Regions from separate parts of the Lysinibacillus sp. F12 genome, predicted to be linked through region 1. Evidence: riboswitches for the same ligand, from Rfam matches in the RefSeq annotation. Region 1 holds a riboswitch; each other region holds the start of a gene.
The links. Region 1 has a riboswitch for S-adenosylmethionine ahead of AC3CH7_RS20170 (cyclase family protein). Riboswitches for the same ligand answer to the same signal wherever they lie in the genome.

Region 1 (7,732 bases):
AATTATAAAATTAAAAATAATACTCGTTTTTTTAGTTAAATATCATTAGAAATGTGCTTGTAATAGTATTTATCGGTGTAGTTAAAGTAAGTTATATAGTTACCGAAAAGTTTGTCGAATTATGTACAATTTATTTAATGGACGGTTCGAATTGTATAGTTCAAAAGTTTACTATGAGAGGGTGGAGCAGATGACGTATAAAATAGTATTTTTTGATGTGGATGGTACACTAATCAATTATGAGAATGGTGCTGTGGAGGAAAGTACGAGGCAGGCTATTCGACTATTACAGGAAAAGGGAATCTATCTTGTGGCTGCGACAGGAAGACCGTTGTCCATGTGTGAAGAGCTGAAAAATTTAGGGATTGAAACCTTTATTACGGCGAATGGGGCATATGTGAAACACAAGGATGTTGTGATACATAAAATTCCGATTGAGAAGGGCATTGTTCAAAATGTTCAAGCTTTTGCACAGCAACATCAGCATTCCTTAACATTTTTTACAGAACAACTTACGATGAATGATATACAAAATCCATTAGCCTTAAGCGCGATGCAAGAGACATTGTCTTTATGTGATTTTCCAGTTAGAAAAGAAAGCATTATGGATGAAGAGGTTTTTCTTATGTGCCTTTATGCTGATGAACAGGCTGAAAAAAGATTAGCTCGTCAATTTTCGAATATATTACGGCAACGATGGCATCCTTATATTGTGAATGTTTTACAGCAAGATGTGTCCAAGTCGATAGCCGTAAAGGCTGTACTGGATTATTTTGAGATTAATGCTAAGGATGCCATAGCTTTTGGAGATGGAGAGAATGATATAGATATGCTAGAGCTGGTTGGCCTTGGGGTAGCTATGGGGAATGGGAGCCAAGCTCTAAAAAATGTTGCAGATTTTGTTACAAAGAAATCCATTGAAGGCGGCATAGATTTTGCTTTACGAAAGCTGCACATTATTTAACGATATGGAAAGGAAGTAAAGTGGAGGCTTGAGAGACTCTTTTGGTATACAGTTATGAGTATATAGAACAATGTATTAGGTGGGATGAAAAATGGCGCAGCATGTGCAATCTCTAATTGAACATTACGGGTATTTTGGCATCATCGTGATCCTAATTGGAGGCATTGTTGGGTTGCCACTTCCCGATGAAGTATTTTTAACTTATGTAGGCTATAGTGTTTATCGAGAAAGCCTTGGACATATCCCAGCTTTAGTAAGTGCTCTGATTGGCGCAATGGGGGGGATTACTTTAAGCTACTATATCGGCCGTCGATTTGGCTTACCGCTCTTGCAGAAATATGGGCCAAAGATTCATATAACTGAGCAAAAAATTGAATTTACTAAAAAAATGTTTATGAAAGTGGGGCCTTTTTTATTAATTGCTGGCTATTTTATTCCTGGTGTACGCCATCTAACAGCCTATATCGCCGCTATCAATAATTATCCATATAGGAAATTCGCTTTCTTTGCTTATACAGGGGCATTTATATGGACTTTTACATTTATAACCTTAGGAAAAGTGCTAGGAGAGAAATGGCGATTCGTCGGTTACTATTTATCTCATTACAGTATGTACGTCATCTTGCTGTTTGTCCTAGTCATGTTAATTATTTATTATTTATTTAAAAAAAGAAACGTACAAAAGTAAAAGTCAGTAGGATTCCTACCGACTTTTTGTTATGGCAATATGGCAAATGAACGTACAGGGAATCCAGATGCTTTTTCAGGCTTGGGTACTATATTAAAAATAATAGCACCTTTAGGAGGTAGCTTGTCTAAATTAGTCATGAGCTCAATTTGATAAGTGTCTTGATTGAGGACAAAATATTCACCAACCAATTGGCCACTTTGACGAAAATCAGTGGCAGAATCAGTATCAAAAGTTTCATGACCTATTGCACTTACTTTACGTTCCTTGAATAGAAATTGTAAGGCCTCCAAGCCCCAACCTGGAAGATGATTATCTCCATTGACATCTTTATTACTAAATGCCTCTTTATCTGGCCAACGCTTACTCCAATCTGTTCGCAGTGCCACAAATGTACCTTCTTCAATCTGTCCATAGTGTGTCTCGAATTCTAGAATATCTTGTACACTGAGTGTAAAGTCATGATTACTAGCAGCCTCCTGTGATTTATCAATGACGATAAGCGGAAGAACAAGCTCCTTTAGTGCTAATTCATCTAGAAATCGAGTATCTCTTACAAAGTGAATGGGTGGGTCAATATGTGTTCCATATTGTCCAGGAAAAGAAAACTGCTGTGCAAAAAATCCATCATCATGCGAGAATAATGTTTCAAATTTAGCATCTTCAAACATGAAAAAATGAGGTGAGTCTGGGCCGAAGGTATGTGTCAAATCGACCCACTGTTTTGATTTTAGTAAGTGCAATGCTTGTAAAAGTTCGTTAGACATTAAATTCCCTGCTTTCTAAAAGTAGTAGTCAATAAAAAAGAGTCCTCAATCGAAGAGGACTCCCGGAATCAAACATAGGTAGTGCGTCTTCTCATCTTTCAGGCTTAAATTTTGCCAATAGGAATTAGCACCATACTGCTTGAGCTGGTTGCTGAGACTTCATCGGGCCGATCCCTCCGTCTCTCTAGATAAGAAATAGGATATAAGAATTTTCAGAAATAATAGTATAAATACTTTAACATATATTTTTATAGTTTACAACTTTGATAGGATTACAGGGTTAAAATTAATTTACTTACCAATTCAAAATTAACGTTACTCGACAGCAGGCACTATCCATAAGCTGTATTCTAAAATTATCTGGTGTATAGTTGGTTTCAAATTTTGTAGTAATGCCTGTGGATGTAATTAATTTTTCGACCTCTGTTTTATTTGAAAGCTGTGCAGCATTCTTTAAGTCATGTGCAAATTGTTGAGAACTATCAATTTTATCTGTAAGTAATTGTGCCTGCTGCATAATCGTCTTTATCCGCGTAGCTGAAGATATTAATTTTTGTGTATCAACAGGGGGAAAGGGACTATTACTAGTCGGCATTGCTAAATGTTGTGAAAAGGTTCTAGCTGCAAGTTGATGGTCTGTCGATGGTATCGGGTAATGGTAGGGGTGAATAAAATAAGGATAAGGATTATAATACAAATCAATTCCTCCTAGCCAGAAGCTGATATCTTATCTTATGTATCATGATCTTTTTAGGTGTTTGAATAACGCCATTCCTGTACTGAAGTGTTAATATACTATGCTGAATGGTATGCCACACAAACTAAAAAAGGAAGCGATGGAGCGCTTCCCTTTTGTTCTTTAGCCAAGAACGTTTAATACATCATCTATTTTTTTGCTATGTGACAGGATTCCATAATTCATCCACGTTAAAAAATCCACCTCATAGACACAGTTTCTTTTAACAGCCCTTAGGTTTTTCCACATAGAGGATGTTAAAATAGTACGCTCTTCATTCTCATAAATGGAGTGTTGCTTGTCGAAGGTGATAAACAAATGATCAGCGTCTAGTTGTTGCAGCTGATTTGAAGTCAGATGAGCTTTACGCTGATTAAGCGGTATTTTCCACACCAATGGATCAGGCGTTAAGCCTAAGTCACGGTATAGAATTGGCCCTGTATAACCGCAATCAGGGCCAGCATACAGTGTAATGCCAATGGCTGAAATGCGAAGAAATGCCACACTTTGTCCGTAAACGGATCTACCTAGAATTTTTCGAGCCCTCTGTACCTTGTCCTCATATTCCGTAATAATATCTTGCATCATAGCGGTTTTCCCTGTTAAATCTGCAATTTTAAATAGAGTCGATTGCCAGTCCTCTCCAGGGTTGTTTAGGTGACAGATTGGGGCCAACTTATTTAAATGAAGACAGGTTTCCCAACGCTCTATACCAGCATCTAACATAATTAATGTTGGTTTATAGTGAAAGAGGTGTTCCATTTTTCCATACTGTACATCGATATCAGGCACATCCTGTAGACCTAAATAGTCTTGTTTTCCCCACTTGGAATGACTGAATTGCGCAATGGGCGTAATACCTAAAGCTACAAAGAAGTCCTCTAAGAATGGTGCGAATACGCGTACATTATTGCTCTGACTTCGTCGGAATTGCCCTGGGGAAATACCTACATGCTCTTTAAAACGACGATTGAAATAGTATTCATTATTAAAGCCAATAGACTGACTTATTTCAAATAAACGATCATTCGTTGTCATTAATAACTGTTTGGCTTTTTCAATACGTATACTATTTAAATAATACAGAGGTATTTGTCCCGTAATATCTTTAAAAATGCGTGAGTAACTCCATTTTGGTACACCTGCCAGTTCTGCTAGCTGTTCGACAGTCCAATCCTTTCCAAAGTGGTTGTGCAAATATTGGATAGATTGCTCTACAGATTGACGATCACTTTGTTGTAGAGGCTTCGTTCGGTTTTGCTCAAAAATAAATAATATCAATTCTTGGAAACGAACATGCTGCTCAAAAACAGTGTGCTCATCTTTTGTTTGACGACACCGATAAATAGCTTCTAATAGTCTATTGCATTGAGAGAAGGGAAGAAGACGTAGTTCTCTAACACTTGTAAAGAGACTAGTAGGAGAATGAGCTTCACTAAGATAGATCGTATTAAATGTCAATTGGTAAAAGCAGAGTGTCTCATCGGCAATGTGAATTTCGACAGGGCTATTAGGTGGAATAATCACACATTTTCCTTTCATAAGGTGGATAGTTTCATGGTTTGTCTTAAGTGTTCCGTTACCACTAATAAGGATGAAAAGAGAATAGTATGTATTGCTATATGACTGCATACCTGCTGAAAGAATAGTATATGAAATAGTTTGTAAATGATAGATTTGTATTAAATTACCCATTGTCCACGCACTCCTAAGTAAAGTTTAAATTTGGAAAACAACACAAAGAAAGCCCCCTAAAGAGCTTTCTATTGTAAATTATTTCACGAACCATTTCTCAAGATCATCATATTTTAGTAGGTTTGCAGTAATGGCACCAGACTGCCAATAAGTTCGATCAGCAATATAAACTTGTCCATTTTTTACAGCAGGAACTGTTTTCCAAAGCGTACTATCTAACCATTTAATCGCCTCTTGATTTTCTTCAGTTTCCCAAGTGCCATTTGAAGGGAAGAGTATAATATGATCAGCATCTAATTCTGGAATAGCTTCTTCAGACAAGACCTCGTGGAACTCTGTCATATCCCGAGCTAATGGATGTGGATTTAAACCAGCTTCCGTATAAATGTAGCCCGTGTAGCGATTCTTTATACCGAATAATGCCAACGTTTTATCTGCCACATTTAGGCGGACAACGGCAACAGTTTCGTCACCAACGGATTCTTCTAACTTAGCTTTTAAATTCGTAACACGTTCCTCATATTTATCAACGATTTCATTCGCTTTCTCAGGGATATTTAAAACATCAGCTATCGTTTTCACAATTTCACGTGGATCTTGTAGTATGTCTTCTTTTAAGCGATAAGTAGGTGCAATCTTTGAATATTCTTCATACTTTGCCTTATCTGCTGCACCATCTACAATGATTAAATCAGGCTTAGCTTGAAGTAATGTTTCTAGACTACCTGTAACGTCAAACTCAGGTACGTCTAAGCCTAAATAATCTTGTTTACCCCAGGAAGGGTGATACCATTGCACAATAGGCTTGACATCTAAGGCAGTTAAATAATCTTCCATATAGATGGCTGCTACTCGCTGTGGATTTGTTGGAATTGTTACTTCTCCAAACTCATCCTCTACAACTCGCGTATCTTCTTTTGTTGGATTCACACTCTCTGAACTTGTTTGTGTTTCATTTGAACCACAGGCACTTAAAACGAACAGCAGTACAAGAATAAGTACAAATGTAAAATATCGACTGATACGCATGGCTATTCACTCCTATAAATTTACTAAAAACTGATAAATGTTTATCTTAATTTAGAATGATAATCATTCTCGTTTGATTCAAATAAATTATAGGATACCATATAAAAACAAACAATACATATTCTCTACATCTTTTTTATACAAAATGAAGAGTTTAGAGTCCTATTGATTCTTTTTATCAAAAAGTAGCCATAGGAGTGTAACGACCGCTGCCAGCATAACCATAAGGAATCCATATACAGGCGTTTGTGCTAATGATTGATGACGAATAATAAAACCACCAATATAGGAACCTAAAAATATACCAATATTGAAAGCAGAAATATTTAATGCAGAGGCCATTGAAATAGCTGATGGTATATATTTTTCAGACAGTATAACTGCATATAGTTGCAAGCCTGGGACATTCATGAACATAAATAAGCCCATTAGTAGGACCATGAATAACCCAATAATTGGCGATTCAAGAGTAAAGCCAATACCAAGTAAAGCTAATGCAAGTCCTACAAAAATAATAAAGATGGAACGAAGCGGATTTTGATTTGCAAAATGGCCTCCTAGTGTATTACCAATAGCAACGCAAATACCATAGACAACTAATATAATAACTACCGCGTGTGGTGAGTAACCCATATATTGCTCTAATATAGGTGAAACATACGTGTAGACCACAAAGGCACCACCATAGCCAATTGCTGTAATGAAAAGGATTAATAACATTCGAATATTGCCTAATACTTTACCGATATCACGAAGAGAGATTGGGTTACCTTTTGATAATTGGCTTGGTACTAACAAAGCATTACTTATTAAACCAATTATCCCTATAGTAACAATAAATATGAATGACATACGCCAGTCTGTTACTTGTCCAATGAATGTACCTAATGGGACACCCGTCACAGTAGCCAATGTAAGTCCAGTAAACATAAAGGCAATTGCACTTGCGCGTTTATTTGGTTCAACTACATCTGCCGCTATGACAGAAGCGATGGACATAAACACACCGTGTGCTAATGCTGAAATAATACGCCCTATTAATAAAATCGAGAAATTTGGTGCCATAGCTGCAGTTAAGTTCCCAATTATAAAGATTGTCATGACTAGCAATAAAACAGTTTTTCGACTAAGGCGAGATGTTAGGGCTGTTAATAATGGAGCTCCAACAGTAACGCCTAATGCGTATATTGAAACAGTTAAGCCGGCTGTGCTTAAAGATATACCGAAGTCATCTGTCATTAACGGTAAAAGCCCAACACTGATAAATTCAGTGGACCCTATTCCAAAAGCACTGATTGCCAGTGCTAGCAAAGTTAATTTAGCACTTGGCTTTTTTGAATGTGACATACTACTAATATCTCCTTTGATTTTTTTTATCATGTATAGTAATATTCATACATACCTAAAAGATATGTAGAGTACTTTTGGTTACTTTTGAATATTACGGGGGGTTTACAATGCAAAAAATTTATAATATTGGTGTAGAAGCTACACTTGAAGTCATTGGTGGTAAATGGAAACCAGTCATTCTTTGTCATTTAAACCACCATGGTAAAATTCGCACAAATGAGTTTCGACGATTAATTCCAGGAATCTCGCAAAAAATGCTCACTAGTCAATTAAGAGAGTTAGAGCAAGCTGGATTGATCCTTCGAAAGGTCTTCAATCAAGTTCCGCCGAAAGTTGAATATTCCTTAACGCCTTATGGACAAGGAATGGAGCCTATTTTAAACATGCTTTGTACTTGGGGCGAGAAGCATGTTGAAGTATTACAGGATAAAGGCGAAGATGTACTATTAAAACAACGTGACGAAGATATAGCTATGCAGCAAACATCGTAATGAGGGAAAAAG
Region 2 (7,732 bases), on a different contig from region 1:
ATTATGACATGATGATGGAAACAGCTCGTGCAGTGGCCAAGCTAGATGTTCAAGGTATTAAAATCCACTTACTTCATTTATTAAAAGGGACCCCAATGGTGAAGCAATATGAAAAAGGGATGCTTGAGTTTTTAGATCAGGATGTTTATACAAAACTAGTCGCTGATCAGCTAGAAATTTTACCACCTGATATGGTCATTCACCGCATTACAGGTGATGGACCTATAGATTTAATGATTGGCCCAATGTGGAGCGTTAATAAATGGGAAGTATTAAATGGCATCGATGCCGAATTGGAGCGTCGTGGTAGTTGGCAAGGGAAATTTTATAAAGCTGAGGTTGGAAAATGAAACTACAACGAGTTTTACAATATGCTCAGCAGCTACTAAAAGATAGTGTGGAGGAAGGAGATACGGTTGTTGATGCCACTGCTGGAAATGGCCACGATACGCTATTTTTAGCACAGCTAGTCGGGGATGAAGGGCAAGTTTATGCCTTTGATGTTCAAAAAAAAGCAGTGGATGCAACGCTACATCGTCTACTAGATCAAAGTTTGGAGCATCGGGCTCTTGTGTTAAATAAAGGGCATGAAGAAGTAGCCAATTTTATACACAAGCCAGTAGCTGCAGCCATCTTTAATCTCGGCTATTTGCCTGGTAGCAATCATGATATTATTACCAAGCCTACTACAACCATACAAGCTATTGAAGACTTACTTAAGCTTTTAAAAGTTGGCGGTCTAATCATTCTTGTTATTTATCACGGCCACCCTGGCGGCAAAGAAGAGCGAGATACCGTGACTGACTATGTCAGCCAGCTTCCACAAAAATATGTACATGTTTTAAAATACGAATTTCTCAATCAGCAAAATGATCCTCCATTCATCATTGCGTTAGAAAAGATGAAGGATTATCCTACTTTATAGACAATTTAAAAGGCTAACTAATAGTATAGTTGTAACTATTAGTTAGCCTTTCTCTTTACCTATTTATTTTTACGTTCTTCATTATAGTCAACCCAGAAATCTGCACCTTTAATGCCTAGTTTACGAGGATCAAAAACAGGGTCTTTTCCTTCTTTTTTCTGTTTCTCGTAATCTTTTAATGCAACAATGGCTGGTTTCATAATAATTAAAATAGCTAGAACGTTAATCCATACCATTAAACCAAGGCCAACATCCCCCATAGCCCAAGCCAGTTCAGACGTACGAATCGTGCCATAGAATGCTGCGACTAAAATAGCGATTTTCGCAATCCAAATGAAAACCTTTTCGGTACTACCTCTAAATAAATAAGCGACATTTGTTTCGGCGATATAGTAGTAAGCCATAATCGTAGTAAAGGCAAAGAAGAATAGTGCGATAGCTACGAATGGTGCGCCAAATCCAGGTAAGGATGATTCTACTGCATATTGCGTATAGGCAGCACCTTCCTTAATACTTTTAGCAAATGTCATTTGCTCGTCACCCGTTAAGCCACCTTTATTGAATTCCCCAACGTGAATAAATGAATCTGTTCCTTCAACTGCCTTTTCATCTTGTACATTATACATACCTGTAAATAAAATCATAAAGGCTGTAGCTGAACAAATTAATAATGTATCAATGTATACAGACGCTGCTTGGACAATCCCTTGTTTAGCAGGGTGAGATACTTCTGCTGCAGCAGCAGGGTGCGCACCAGTCCCTTGACCAGCCTCGTTTGAATAGATTCCTCGTTTCACACCCCAAGCAATCGCGGAGCCAATAATACCTCCAAATATTTCTTGTGCTCCAAATGCACTTGAGAAAATTAAAGCAAAGACAGATGGTACCTCTGAAATATTCATAGCGATAATAATAATAGCCATAATAATGTAAGCTAATGCCATGAACGGTACAATAATTTGTGCGGCGTTGGCAATCGATTTAACGCCTCCAATAATGATGGCACCGAGTAAAACAACAATAATTAGTCCTGTAATCCAAGTTTCAATACCGAAGGCATTTTCAACAGCTCCTGCAATGGCATTAGATTGCACACCTGGCATAAGTATAAGCATAGCAATTAAAGCAGCTACAGCGAAAATCACTGCAAACCATTTTTGACCCATTCCTTTTTCTATGTAATAGGCCGGTCCACCACGGTATTCAGTATCCTTCTCTTCTTTATAGATTTGCGCTAAAGTAGACTCTACATATGCGGTTGCCGCACCAATGAAAGCAATTGCCCACATCCAAAAGACAGCACCAGGTCCCCCCATCCCAATAGCTGTTGCAGTACCGGCGATATTCCCTGTACCTACACGACCCGATAGAGCGATAGACATTGCTTGGAAGGAGGAAATCCCCTTTTCTGATTTCTCCCCTTTAAACATTAGCACGAACATATCTTTAATATGCCTTACTTGCAGGAACCTTGTAATGACTGAGAAAAAAAGCCCAATCAATAAAATACCATAAATAAACCAAGGTCCCCATAATATGTCATTCATTTTACCAACAACTACATCCATCTTACCCCTCCAATTTGAATTACCTTACTTTAAGTCACTATATTATTACACTTTTCAGAAAATTACAATATTATATTCAAGTAACAATAATTAAGTAAGTATCCTACTATTTAGAAGGGATCGAAACTATTTTATTATATATCCAATTCGTCTAAGAGCATTATTGATAAAATCTCGAATGTACATAAAAATCTCTTCACGCTCTACTTCATGAAATAAATTGTGATAACAATTTGCCCATTCTTTAAATTGAAATTCCGTTAACTCTTGTTGATGAAGCCAATTACGCATTTGTCGAGTTTCCGTAATTTTATCTTTTTCAGCTGTCATAATTAACATAGGCATATTAGGAAATTCGTCCTTAGGTAGCATAACTAAATTTCTCATCATCTGCTGAAGCTCACGATACCATTTCACCGAAACTACAGACATAAATGGTATATCATCCTTCATTTCTTCTCTACCCTCTACGCTACGCGTCAATTTTTCAAATGTCAGGTCATGTGTCAATTTTACATTTGCTGTTAATGCACTCAGGCTTGTTAAAGCATTTGATAATTTACCTGGTAATAGCTTCAATTGCAGCCATGGTGATGTCAAAATAATACCTGCACACTCATACTTTTTCTTTTGCATTGTATGAAGAACTAAAGTAGCGCCTAGTCCATGTCCTATTACAAAGGTTGGTAAATTATATGAAAATGCATTCTCAATCAAATTTCTTGTATATTTATTGTACAATTTGAAGTCCTCATCATGGACACGGGCAAATCTTGCATTGACACCATGATTCGGTAAATCTCCCATGACTATGTGGAAGCCTTCCAATCTTAATTTTTCTATCAGCCATGCATACCAACGGTGGTTTTCATAAGCACCATGAAGAATAGCAATCACAGCCTTTGCTTGTCCATCAGCTTCCCATTTCCACATTTACATAGTCCTCCTAAAAAATAATTACACTTTGATTATATCGAAATAACAGCTCATTTTAATTTTATATTTCCTTAAAGTTGCGTATTTGATACGATAATACTATATCTACAAAAAGAAAAGAGGCGATTCTCATGATTTATCCATTCAAAGATAAAACACCAACGATCGATCCATCTGTTTTTATTGCCGATTACGCAACCATTACTGGAGACGTAACTATTGGAGCTGAAACAACTATTTGGTTCAATACCGTGATCCGCGGCGATGTTTCCCCAACAATAATAGGTAAACGAGTAAGTATACAAGATCTTTGCTGCTTACATCAAAGTCCTAAGTTTCCACTCATTATTGAAGATGAGGTCACAGTAGGACACCAAGTAACTTTACATAGCTGTACCATTCGAAAAAAAGCCTTAATCGGAATGGGCTCCATTATTTTAGACGGTGCGGAGATTGGAGAGGGTGCATTTATTGGAGCCGGAAGTTTAGTGCCTCCTGGTAAAGTCATTCCTCCAAATAGCTTAGCATTAGGACGTCCAGCCAAAGTTGTACGAGAATTAAATGCTGAGGATAAAGAGGATATGGAACGTATCGTACGTGAATACGCTGAAAAGGGTCAGTATTATAAATCTCTACAAAAATAAAAACCTACAAAGAAATTGTACCTTCATAAAAAATTCCTCGCTTTCCATGACATTATTTGTTCAAGGAATAAGGGCGAGGTATTTTTGCAAAAAAACAAAAGGAGCAGAAAAGCCCCTTTTGTTCATAATACATTAGAATAATTTCCTAAAGACTTCAGCACTTTAGCACAATAGTTTACAGCTGTGCTTTTATGCGTAATGCGTCAGCTTTATCAGTTTGTTCCCATGGGACGTTTACATCTGTACGACCAAAGTGTCCATAAGCTGCAGTTTGTTTATAAATTGGACGACGAAGATCAAGCATTTTAATGATACCTGCTGGGCGTAAATCAAATAGCTCACGAACCCATTCTACAATTTTGCTTTCCGTCACTTTTCCTGTACCAAATGTATCTACAGCAATGGAAACAGGCTGTGCAACGCCAATTGCATAAGCCAACTGTACTTCAGCGCGTTCTGCTAAACCAGCTGCTACAATATTTTTAGCTACATAACGTGCCGCATAGGCAGCTGAACGGTCTACTTTTGTTGCATCCTTACCTGAGAATGCACCACCACCATGTCGTGCATAACCACCGTATGTATCAACAATGATTTTACGGCCCGTTAAACCAGCATCTCCTTTTGGTCCGCCAATTACGAAACGGCCAGTTGGATTGATAAAGTATTTTGTGTTTGTATCTAATAATTCGCTTGGCACTACAGGAGCAATCACGAATTGTTTTAGATCGGCCTGAATTTGTTCAAGTGTTGCTTCTTCATCATGCTGAGTTGAAATAACAATTGTATCGACACGAACAGGTACGTTATTGTCATCATACTCAATTGTTACTTGTGTTTTACCATCTGGGCGTAAATAAGCTAACTCCCCAGATTTACGAACTTCTGTTAAACGACGTGCTAATTTATGAGCTAAGCTAATTGGTAATGGCATTAACTCAGGTGTTTCATTACATGCATAGCCAAACATTAAGCCTTGGTCTCCTGCACCAATCGCTTCAATATCTGCATCTGTCATAGAACCCTCACGGGCCTCTAAAGCTTGGTCAACGCCTTGGGCAATATCTGGAGATTGCTCACCAATTGCTACAAGTACTGCTAAGTTTTCAGCATCAAAGCCATATTTACCACGTGTGTATCCAATTTCCGCCACAGTATCACGTACAATGCCTTTAATATCTACATAAGTAGAAGTAGTGATTTCTCCTGCTACTAATACTAATCCTGTTGTTACAGTTGTCTCGCACGCTACACGTGCATTTGGATCTTCTGCTAAAATAGCATCTAAAATGGCATCCGAAATCTGGTCACAGATTTTATCTGGATGCCCTTCTGTTACACTTTCTGATGTAAACAGTCGACGGTTTGTCATTTAGTTTTCCTCCTATTACTCTTACAAAAAGTATTTGTACGGTACTCATTACCCATGTCAAGTCCGCTCCTAAGGATTGAACTCTCTCAAGCCGCTGTTGTTGTCATTTCACTTTACGAGAAAAAATAACTGCTACTTAAAAACACGAGGATTTCGAAAGACCCGTCATTATAATAAGGAAAGAACTACATATACTTACCTTTACATTAATTTTTAACAATAAAAAAATCCTTTTCTCACGTTACTATACATGAGGAAAGGAATAATGACTTCGTTACCTTTCACTCTTATCGTTCAAGGGATTTTCCCTTGCATCAGGTTGGCACCAACGCATGTTGTGAAATAATACATGCAGGTTGCCGGGTTTCACAGGGCCTGACCCTCCACCAGCTCGGGATAAGAGTATCCGTTCAATTTTCATGTTACTGAAAAGGTCAATCGTTGTCAAATATTTTCTTATGTATTACTGTATAGAAAGGAAGAACAAAATTATCACCATAAAATTTTCATACTTGGGTGATGATGTAAATAGAAGAAATTTAATCCCTACAACATACCTAGCTTCTTGTGGTAACATATGTGTGGCTCAAATTTTAGACAATTTACTGTAGCATTGAATGTTTTCTACTCGAAAAACATTATTTTTTGTCAGTTTATTGAAAAGTAATAAAAACTCTAAAATAATTTCTTAATTAGTATAGATTATTTAACCCATTGTGTTATACTATTTTTGAAATTAAGAAAAAATCCCTCTAAACCAAGGGAATACTATAAAAAAGGATGGTATTTAATCGATGAATTCAGTAGAAATTGCAAACGAACTGAAGGAATTATTAAACGGCGGTAACATTAATGTTCAACTTTCAGTACCACAATTAGCAGAAAAAGCTACTTCTCGTGGTGAGGCAATGTTAACAGTAGATGGCGCAGTTCGTGCAGAAACTGGCAAATACACTGGTCGTTCACCTAAAGATAAATATACAGTAGAAGAAGAAAGCACAAAAGATCAAATTGACTGGGGTAAAGTCAATCAACCAATTTCCTCTGAAGTGTTCGATAATCTGTATGTAAAAGTAATAAAATATTTAAAAGAACGTGATGAATTATTCGTATTCAAAGGTTTTGCTGGTGCTGACAAAGATTCACAATTAAGCATCCAAGTGATTAATGAATACGCTTGGCACAACCTTTTCGCTCATCAATTATTTATCCGTCCGACTAAAGAAGAATTAGCTTCGCATGTTGCAGACTTCACTGTCATCTCAGCTCCTAACTTTAAAGCAGATCCTGCGGTTGACGGTACTGCTTCTGAAACATTCATCATTGTATCACTTGAAAAGAAAATTATCTTAATTGGTGGTACTGAATATGCTGGTGAAATGAAAAAATCTATTTTCGGAATTATGAACTACTTATTACCACAACAAGGAATCCTTTCTATGCACTGTTCAGCAAACGTTGGTGAAGCTGGCGATGTAGCATTATTCTTCGGTTTATCTGGTACTGGTAAAACGACATTATCCGCTGATCCAGACCGTAAGCTAATCGGTGACGATGAACATGGTTGGTCTGATAATGGAGTATTCAACATTGAGGGGGGTTGCTATGCAAAAACGATCAACCTTTCTGCTGAGAAAGAACCAGAAATCTACAATGCAATCCGCTTCGGTTCTGTTTTAGAAAACGTAGCTGTTGATCCAGAAACTCGTATTTGTGACTATGATGATGGCTCATTAACAGAAAATACACGTGTAGCTTATCCAATCCAATACATCGAAAATATTGTTGATCCATCTGTAGCAGGTCATCCAAAAACAATCATCTTCCTAACAGCTGATGCGTTTGGCGTATTACCTCCTATCAGCAAATTAACAAAAGAGCAAGCTATGTATCACTTCTTAAGTGGTTTCACTTCAAAACTTGCTGGAACTGAACGTGGTGTAACAGAGCCAGAACCAGTATTCTCTACTTGCTTCGGTTCTCCATTCCTTCCACTTCCTGCAACAGTGTATGCAGAAATGTTAGGTCAAAAAATTGATGAACATGGCGCACAAGTATACCTAGTGAACACTGGTTGGACTGGTGGCGAATATGGTACTGGTAGCCGTATGAAGCTTTCTTATACACGTACAATGGTACGTGCAGCTATCGATGGTAAATTAACAAATGTTGAAACGACACAAGATGCTGTCTTTGGCTTACACATCCCAACAGCAGTTGAAGGTGTACCTTCGCAAGTGTTAAATCCTCGTGAAGCATGGGCAGATAAAGCTGCATACGATGCTAA
Region 3 (7,732 bases), on a different contig from region 1:
ATATTGCAAATAAAGTATTTGAAACAATTGCCATGGCGAAAGTTTCAACATCTGGTGAGGAAGCACGTGAAAATAACTTCTTAAACTTCGCAGATGGAATTTCTGTTAACCCAGACCATCAATTATATGACGCGAAACAAGCGGCTTTAGCACTTTATGAAGCAGGCTATCAACCACCTGTCCCAACAAAAGTTCCTGTGGTGGGTGCATCAGGCTACGGTACATTACTCATTGGTGCGCAAGGTATGTATGAGTCAGGCTTTATCAGTAAGCATGATTTGAAAATTGCTAAAAAGCTAGCTTATGTGATTGCGGGTGGTAAGGTTCCATATGGCACATTAGTAGATGAACAGTATCTATTAAACTTAGAGCGTGAGGCATTCCTTAGCCTTGTTGCTGATCCACTTTCACAGCAAAGAATGCAACATATGCTGTTAAAGGGGAAACCACTTCGTAACTAATGGACGAAATAGACAAAACTTGCACATGAAACAAAGGGGGATTATACGATGCGTGAAGCCGTTATTGTAGCAGGAGCACGAACTCCAATTGGAAAAGCAAAAAAAGGTTCTTTAGCAACAGTAAGACCAGATGACTTTGGTGCTGCCGTTGTCAAAGAAACATTAAAAAGAGCAGGCTATGAGGGACCGATAGATGATTTAATTTTAGGCTGTGCTATGCCAGAAGCAGAACAGGGGATGAATGTAGCTCGTAGCATCGGTGCACTTGCCGGACTACCAGATACAACTCCTGCACTAACCATTAATAGATTTTGTTCTTCGGGTCTACAGGCGATTGCCTATGCAGCTGAGCGAATCATGCTCGGGCACTCAAAGGCCATCCTCGCTGGTGGTGTTGAATCAATGAGTATGGTACCAATGGTGGGGAACACGCCCCGCTTAAATCCAACGTTAGCTGAAACAGCTCCACAATATTATATGGGAATGGGGCATACAGCTGAGGAAGTAGCTCGTCAATACAATGTAAGTCGCGAAGATCAAGATGCTTTTGCTGTTCGCTCACATGCACTTGCTGAAAAGGCAATTAAAGAAGGTAAATTTAATGATGAGATTGTACCTATAGAAGTGGAACAACATTATGTTGATGAGAACAATAAGCCACAGGTGAAAAAATTCACTTTCAGCATGGATGAGGGTGTCCGTTCAGGTACATCGGTTGAAGGTTTAGCGAAGCTTCGTCCAGCTTTCCATGTGAAAGGGAGTGTGACAGCAGGGAACGCTTCTCAAACATCTGATGGTGCAGCAGCTGTATTGGTAATGGAGCGTGAAGAGGCAGTCAAGCAAGGTTTAACACCAATGGCAAAATTCCTAGGTTTTGCAGTGGGTGGTGTACCACCTGAAGTAATGGGGATTGGTCCCATTGTGGCGGTACCAAAAGCGTTAGAAATCGCAGGTTTATCAATAGATGCGATTGATCTATGGGAAATCAATGAAGCATTTGCATCGCAATCCTTACAGGTGGTCCGTCATTTAGGCATCGACCAAGATAAGGTCAATGTAAATGGTGGAGCTATCGCATTAGGACATCCACTTGGTGCAACGGGTGCTATTTTAACACTAAAACTTATTCATGAATTAAAGCGTCAAGGTAAGAAATATGGCGTGGTAACTATGTGTATTGGTGGCGGCATGGGAGCCGCTGGAGTATTTGAAATTCTATAATTTTTCACTAGATCAGCTTGAGGTGTACTGTTTCCGGTTGCCTCCGAGCAAGTATATTTCAAGCTTTTCTATATATTTGTCTTCACTCAGCAAAAGGTTTTTGGACCAAAATGAAAGCGTCAGAAACCTTCTCTAAAAGGTAGGAGAGTAGGCTGAATAAAAATCAAGCCTCTGAGCAAATACTACAGATTTTGAAGAGGCAGCATTCAATAGGGGATTAAACTATCAAAATAGATAAATTGGGAGGATTTTATATGACTGAAAAAACAACGGATTTCATTAAAGGCGGCGGATTTCTAATTGAAGATGTGGAATTAGATCGTGTGTTTACACCTGAAGATTTCACTGACGAGCATAAAATGATTGCCAAAACAACAGAAGAATATGTAGCAAATGAAGTTTTACCTGTAGTTGAAAATTTAGAGCATCATGAATTCGAGCACTCAGTACGTCTCCTTAAAAGTGCTGGTGAATTAGGCTTGCTTGGAGCAGATGTGCCAGAAGAATACGAAGGACTAGGCTTAGATAAAGTTTCTTCAGCATTAATTGCAGAAAAAATGTCTGTAGCAGGTGGTTTCTCCATTACTCATGGTGCACATGTAGGGATTGGCTCATTACCAATCGTGCTATTCGGTGACGAGAATCAGAAGAAAAAATATTTACCTAAGCTTGCCTCGGGTGAATTAATTGCTGCTTATGCTTTAACAGAGCCAGGTTCAGGCTCGGATGCTTTAGGGGCAAAAACAACTGCGAAACTAAACGATGCAGGCACACATTATATTTTAAATGGTGAAAAGCAATGGATTACAAATGCGGGCTTTGCAGATGTATTTGTTGTTTATGCTAAAATTGATGGTGATAAGTTCTCTGCCTTTATTGTGGAACGTACATTCAATGGTGTTTCAGTCGGTCCTGAGGAGAAGAAAATGGGGATTAAGTCTTCATCTACCCGTACACTTGTGTTAGAAGATGCAGAAGTGCCAGTAGAAAATTTATTAGGTGAAATTGGTCGTGGGCATGTCATTGCCTTCAATATATTAAATATCGGTCGCTATAAACTAGGGGTTGGAACAATTGGTGGATCAAAACGCGCATTTGAGCTAGCGGTACAATATACAAACCAACGTCAGCAATTTAAAACAAAGCTATCTGACTTCAACCTAACAAAAGAAAAATTATCAACAATGGCTTCTCATTTGTATGCATCAGAGTCATTAAACTATCGTACTGTGGGTTTATTTGAAGACCGTTTAAGCCAGCTAAGCCCAGAGGAGCAAAAGGAAGGAAAAGTGATTGCAGGTGCTATCGCTGAATATGCGATTGAATGCTCCATTGCTAAAGTATTTGGATCAGAAACATTAGATTATATTGCAGATGAAGCTGTACAATTACACGGCGGTTATGGCTTTATGGCTGAATATGAGGTAGAGCGTATATACCGTGATTCTCGTATTAATCGAATTTTTGAAGGTACAAATGAAATTAATCGCATGATTGTACCAGGTACATTTATGAAAAAGGCACTAAAAGGTGAGCTGCCATTATTACAGGTTGCGCAAAATTTACAGCAAGAGCTTCTAATGCTAATGCCAGAGGATATCGGCACTGAACCACTAGCTCAGGAAAAATACTTAGTGAAAAATGCCAAGAAGATTGCTGTATTAGCTGCAGGCTTAGCCGCACAACGCTTTGGTGCGAAGCTTGATCAAGAGCAAGAAGTATTAGTGAATATTGCTAATATCGCTAATCAATTATTTGCAATGGAATCAGCTGTATTACGCACAGAAAAAGCGATTGCTCGTGATGGCGTTGAAAAAGCACATCAAAAATTGCTATACACTCAAATTTTCTGCCAAGAAGCATTTGCAGAAATCGAAAAAGAAGCAAAAGATACAATTCTGGCTTCCGCAGATGGTGATGCAGCACGTATGACATTATCTGCATTACGTAAATTAACACGTAATAATCCATACAACCTCATTACGAAGAAACGTGAAGCATCTGTGAAATTAATTGAAGCAGAAAAATATATCGTTTAATCGTAGGAAAATGCTAGCTATCCGTAAGTGGGTAGCTAGTTTTTTATTGTGCCAAATAAATTATTTGTCAAAGTAACGGATAAAAATACAAAATGGATGGATAGACTTACGGAAATGAGCGAAGTTCCACCATTCTCGATGATTATGATGGTATACTACAGAAAAAGACAGCAAAGGAGCATTTTAATGACGATTCAATTTTTCCATTATCCCAAATGTACAACATGTAAAAAAGCGCAAAAGTGGTTAAATGATCATGACGTTTCCTATGAAGAGGTACATATCGTAGAGCAGCCGCCAACAAAGGATGAAATAACAGCTTTATGGCAAGTCAGTGGTCTTCCTTTGAAGAAGTTTTTTAATACTTCAGGCATGAAATATCGTGACCTTGGTTTGAAGGACAAGCTAGCTGATATGACTGAGGAAGAACAGCTTGAGCTACTTGCTTCGGATGGGATGTTAATAAAACGTCCACTCGTAACAGATGGAAAAAAAGTAACTTTAGGGTTTAAAGAATCTGATTTTGAGCAAGCTTGGATATAGCCGTTTTTATTCTTGTTTTTATAGGAGAAGTATGGCACACTGAAAGTGAATATATTACATAATTATGGAGGGGTTTTTTGCATGAGCACACCGAAAGACTTACGTTACTCTGAAGAGCATGAATGGGTTAAAGTAGAAGATGGAAAAGTACGTATTGGTATTACGCACTTCGCACAATCTGAATTAGGAGATATCGTTTTCGTTGAGCTTCCACAAGTTGGCGATGAAATCAAAACGGATGATCCATTCGGTAGCGTAGAATCAGTAAAAACTGTTTCTGAATTATATGCACCAATCTCAGGTACTGTAGTTGAAGTTAATGCAGATTTAGAAGATAGCCCAGAATTCGTTAATGAATCACCATATGAAAAAGCATGGATGATCGTCGTAGAGCCTGCTGATGCATCAGAAGTTGATAAACTTATGACAGCAGAACAATACGAAGAGATGACAGCAGAATAAGACAAGCCATAATCAAAAAACGTCGGAAACTACCGGCGTTTTTTATTATATAATAACGTATAAGTGGGAATGTCTAAATGGAGGTGGCGTAATGTTCGATGGGAAATGCTTGATAGTAGAAGGACGCTCAGATAAGCTACAAATTGAGCCAATTTTAAACGAGAATGTTACAATACTATGTACGAATGGAACAATTGGTGTGCATCAATTAGAAGAGCTAATCGATCCCTATGAGGGCTATGAGCTATTTACCTTTTTTGATGCCGATACTTCAGGCGATAAGCTACGTGCATTAATGGACAGACATTATCCTGAAGCGGAGCATTTACGGACAATGCCAACATATAAGGAAGTAGAAACGACACCTAGAAAAGTGTTAGCCATGATTTTACTTCGTGCGCATTTCTCAATCCATAATGAATATATTTTGTAAGGTTGCGTGAACTAAATGGAAGAATGGTCGAAAGAGCAGTGGGAAACGGCATTACAGTCCGGAGAAAAAGCTGCGTTTTATTTATATACACCGATGTGCGGTACTTGTGCAGTGGCATCGAAAATGATGTCAATTGTAGAACAACTATTACCTCACCTAAAGCTAGGGAAAGCAAATATTAATTTTTTGGAGCAAATTGCTTTTGAGCATCAAATTGAAAGCGTTCCGTGCTTACTTGTTTGTGACGGTGGCAAAGTGACAGAAAAGATTTATGCTTTTCAATCCGTACCTTTTTTGTACGAATTGTTAAAAAAATCAATTGACTGAACTTTATTAGCGTGGTAAAGTAACAAATATATTACTAAAACATTAAATATATCGAACTCTTATGAAGAGCGGCGGAGGGAAGTGCCCTATGAAGCCCGGCAACCATCACATAGTGAAAAGGTGCCAAATCACCCAAAGATTTTTCTTTGAAAGATGAGAGAACGGTTCAACGTATAATACGTGACCCCTTCTACTTGTCTATAAGTGGAGGGGTTTTTTTATATAAGAAAAGGAGTATTCGCTATGATACAGCTTCAAAATATAACGAAGAAATACAAAACAGCAAATGGCGAATTAACGGCAGTCAAAGATGTTAACCTGACTATTAATAAGGGTGAAATTTTTGGCATTATCGGCTATAGTGGCGCTGGTAAAAGTACGATGATTCGTTTACTTAATGGCTTAGAGAAACCAACAACAGGAACAGTAACAGTGAACAATCAGGCTTTTTCATCGATTAAAGGTCAAAAGCTTAGAGCAGCTAGACAAAAGGTTAGTATGATTTTTCAACATTTCAACCTACTTTGGTCACGAACAGTTGCAGAAAACATTGCCTTCCCATTAGAAATCGCAGGTGTATCAAAAGCTCAACGTGAGGCACGGGTGAAGGAATTGATAGCACTTGTTGGCCTAGAAGGTCGTGATCAAGCATATCCATCACAGCTCTCTGGTGGACAAAAGCAACGTGTAGGGATTGCGCGAGCATTAGCCAATAATCCAGAGGTTTTACTATGTGATGAGGCTACATCTGCTCTAGACCCTGAGACAACAGATGCCATTCTTGATTTACTGGTGGATATTAATGAACGTTTAGGGTTAACGATTGTCCTCATTACTCATGAAATGCATGTCATCCGCAAGATTTGTCATCGTGTAGCAGTGATGGAGGCAGGCGAAATTGTAGAGCGTGGAGAAGTATTGCAAGTTTTCCAGGCTCCTCAGGCTGCCATTACTAAGAAATTTGTAGCGCAAATTACCAATACAAAGGAAACACAGGATACAGTAGAACAAATCAAAGCAAATTATCCAACTGGACAACTTGTCAAATTGATTTTTGTTGGTGAAAAAACAGAACAGCCAGTTATTTCACATCTAGTAAAGCAATTCGATGTGGAAGTAAGCATTGTACATGGGAATATTTCGCAAACCAAAAATGGTGCATATGGTACTCTCATTGTGCAAATTGATGGGTCGAAAGCAAACGTGACTGAAGCCTTAAGCTATTTAAATACAGTGGAAGTGCAAACGGAGGTGATTGCAGATGCTAACTAATCTCTTTCCGAATGTAGACTGGGATAGCATGTGGCAGGCTACATATGAAACATTATATATGACGGCCATTTCAACAGTTATTACATTTATTCTAGGGTTAGCCATTGGGATTGTTCTGTTTTTAACTAGTCCGAATCAGTTATGGGCTAATAAAATTGTTAGTTTTTTAACAGGGTCACTCGTTAATATATTCCGTTCTATTCCATTTATCGTGTTAATTATTTTATTAATTCCATTTACTAAGTTTTTACTTGGTACAATCCGTGGAGCCAATGCTGCTTTACCTGCTTTAATTATCGGTGCGGCTCCGTTCTATGCGCGTATGGTATTAATTGCGCTACGAGAAATTGATAAGGGTGTTATTGAAGCAGCTCGTTCAATGGGGGCTAAAACAGCCACAATTATTTGGAAAGTACTGATCCCTGAATCATTACCAGCACTCATTTCGGGTATTACTGTTACGGCTGTAGCACTTGTCGGTTATACAGCAATGGCAGGGATAATCGGTGCAGGGGGTCTCGGGAACTTAGCCTTCCTAGACGGTTTCCAAAGAAATCGCCAAGATGTGACATTAATGGCAACTATTTTGATCTTAGTAGTAGTCTTTATCATCCAATGGATAGGTGATTTCATTACAGAAAAAATTGATAAACGTTAATAAAACTGAGGTTATTCCGGTTCTTACCGCTAACATATTTTCATTAAAATAAAGGGAGTGTCATACATGAAAAAGTTATTAACAGGATTATTTTTATCAATACTTGTACTAGCATTAGCAGCTTGCGGTACTGATAAAAAAGAGGATTCAAATGCAGCATCTGGTGATAAAACAGATAGTAAAGAAAACGTTACTTTAACAGTGGGAGCTTCTAATACACCACATGCAGTAATTTTAGATAAAGCAAAACCGATTTTAGCTGAGAAAGGTATTGACCTTAAAGTAGAAACATATACAGACTACGTGCTACCAAACC

Region 2: another riboswitch for S-adenosylmethionine. It lies ahead of metK (methionine adenosyltransferase); the one in region 1 lies ahead of AC3CH7_RS20170 (cyclase family protein).
Region 3: another riboswitch for S-adenosylmethionine. It lies ahead of AC3CH7_RS18195 (methionine ABC transporter ATP-binding protein); the one in region 1 lies ahead of AC3CH7_RS20170 (cyclase family protein).

The regions. Positions count from the first base shown of each region.
Region 1 covers NZ_JBYMLP010000005.1:176,586-184,317, reverse strand. The annotation lists gene AC3CH7_RS20180 (Cof-type HAD-IIB family hydrolase) at 191-964, shown strand; gene AC3CH7_RS20175 (DedA family protein) at 1,056-1,652, shown strand; gene AC3CH7_RS20170 (cyclase family protein) at 1,682-2,419, opposite strand; SAM riboswitch class I at 2,508-2,614, opposite strand; gene AC3CH7_RS20165 (YuzC family spore coat inner layer protein) at 2,715-3,116, opposite strand; gene AC3CH7_RS20160 (AraC family transcriptional regulator) at 3,279-4,850, opposite strand; gene AC3CH7_RS20155 (ABC transporter substrate-binding protein) at 4,929-5,879, opposite strand; gene AC3CH7_RS20150 (MFS transporter) at 6,042-7,226, opposite strand; gene AC3CH7_RS20145 (winged helix-turn-helix transcriptional regulator) at 7,337-7,720, shown strand.
Region 2 covers NZ_JBYMLP010000002.1:1,329,453-1,337,184, forward strand. The annotation lists gene mnmL (tRNA modification radical SAM protein MnmL/YtqA) at 1-350, shown strand, start outside; gene mnmM (tRNA 5-(aminomethyl)-2-thiouridylate-methyltransferase MnmM) at 347-925, shown strand; gene AC3CH7_RS13575 (alanine/glycine:cation symporter family protein) at 985-2,493, opposite strand; gene AC3CH7_RS13580 (alpha/beta hydrolase) at 2,620-3,426, opposite strand; gene AC3CH7_RS13585 (gamma carbonic anhydrase) at 3,561-4,073, shown strand; gene metK (methionine adenosyltransferase) at 4,249-5,445, opposite strand; SAM riboswitch class I at 5,730-5,848, opposite strand; gene pckA (phosphoenolpyruvate carboxykinase (ATP)) at 6,240-7,732, shown strand, end outside.
Region 3 covers NZ_JBYMLP010000004.1:73,978-81,709, reverse strand. The annotation lists gene AC3CH7_RS18230 (3-hydroxyacyl-CoA dehydrogenase/enoyl-CoA hydratase family protein) at 1-461, shown strand, start outside; gene AC3CH7_RS18225 (acetyl-CoA C-acetyltransferase) at 510-1,682, shown strand; gene AC3CH7_RS18220 (acyl-CoA dehydrogenase family protein) at 1,937-3,721, shown strand; gene AC3CH7_RS18215 (arsenate reductase family protein) at 3,908-4,264, shown strand; gene gcvH (glycine cleavage system protein GcvH) at 4,346-4,726, shown strand; gene AC3CH7_RS18205 (toprim domain-containing protein) at 4,818-5,159, shown strand; gene AC3CH7_RS18200 (thioredoxin family protein) at 5,175-5,486, shown strand; SAM riboswitch class I at 5,543-5,646, shown strand; gene AC3CH7_RS18195 (methionine ABC transporter ATP-binding protein) at 5,730-6,758, shown strand; gene AC3CH7_RS18190 (methionine ABC transporter permease) at 6,748-7,416, shown strand; gene AC3CH7_RS18185 (MetQ/NlpA family ABC transporter substrate-binding protein) at 7,483-7,732, shown strand, end outside.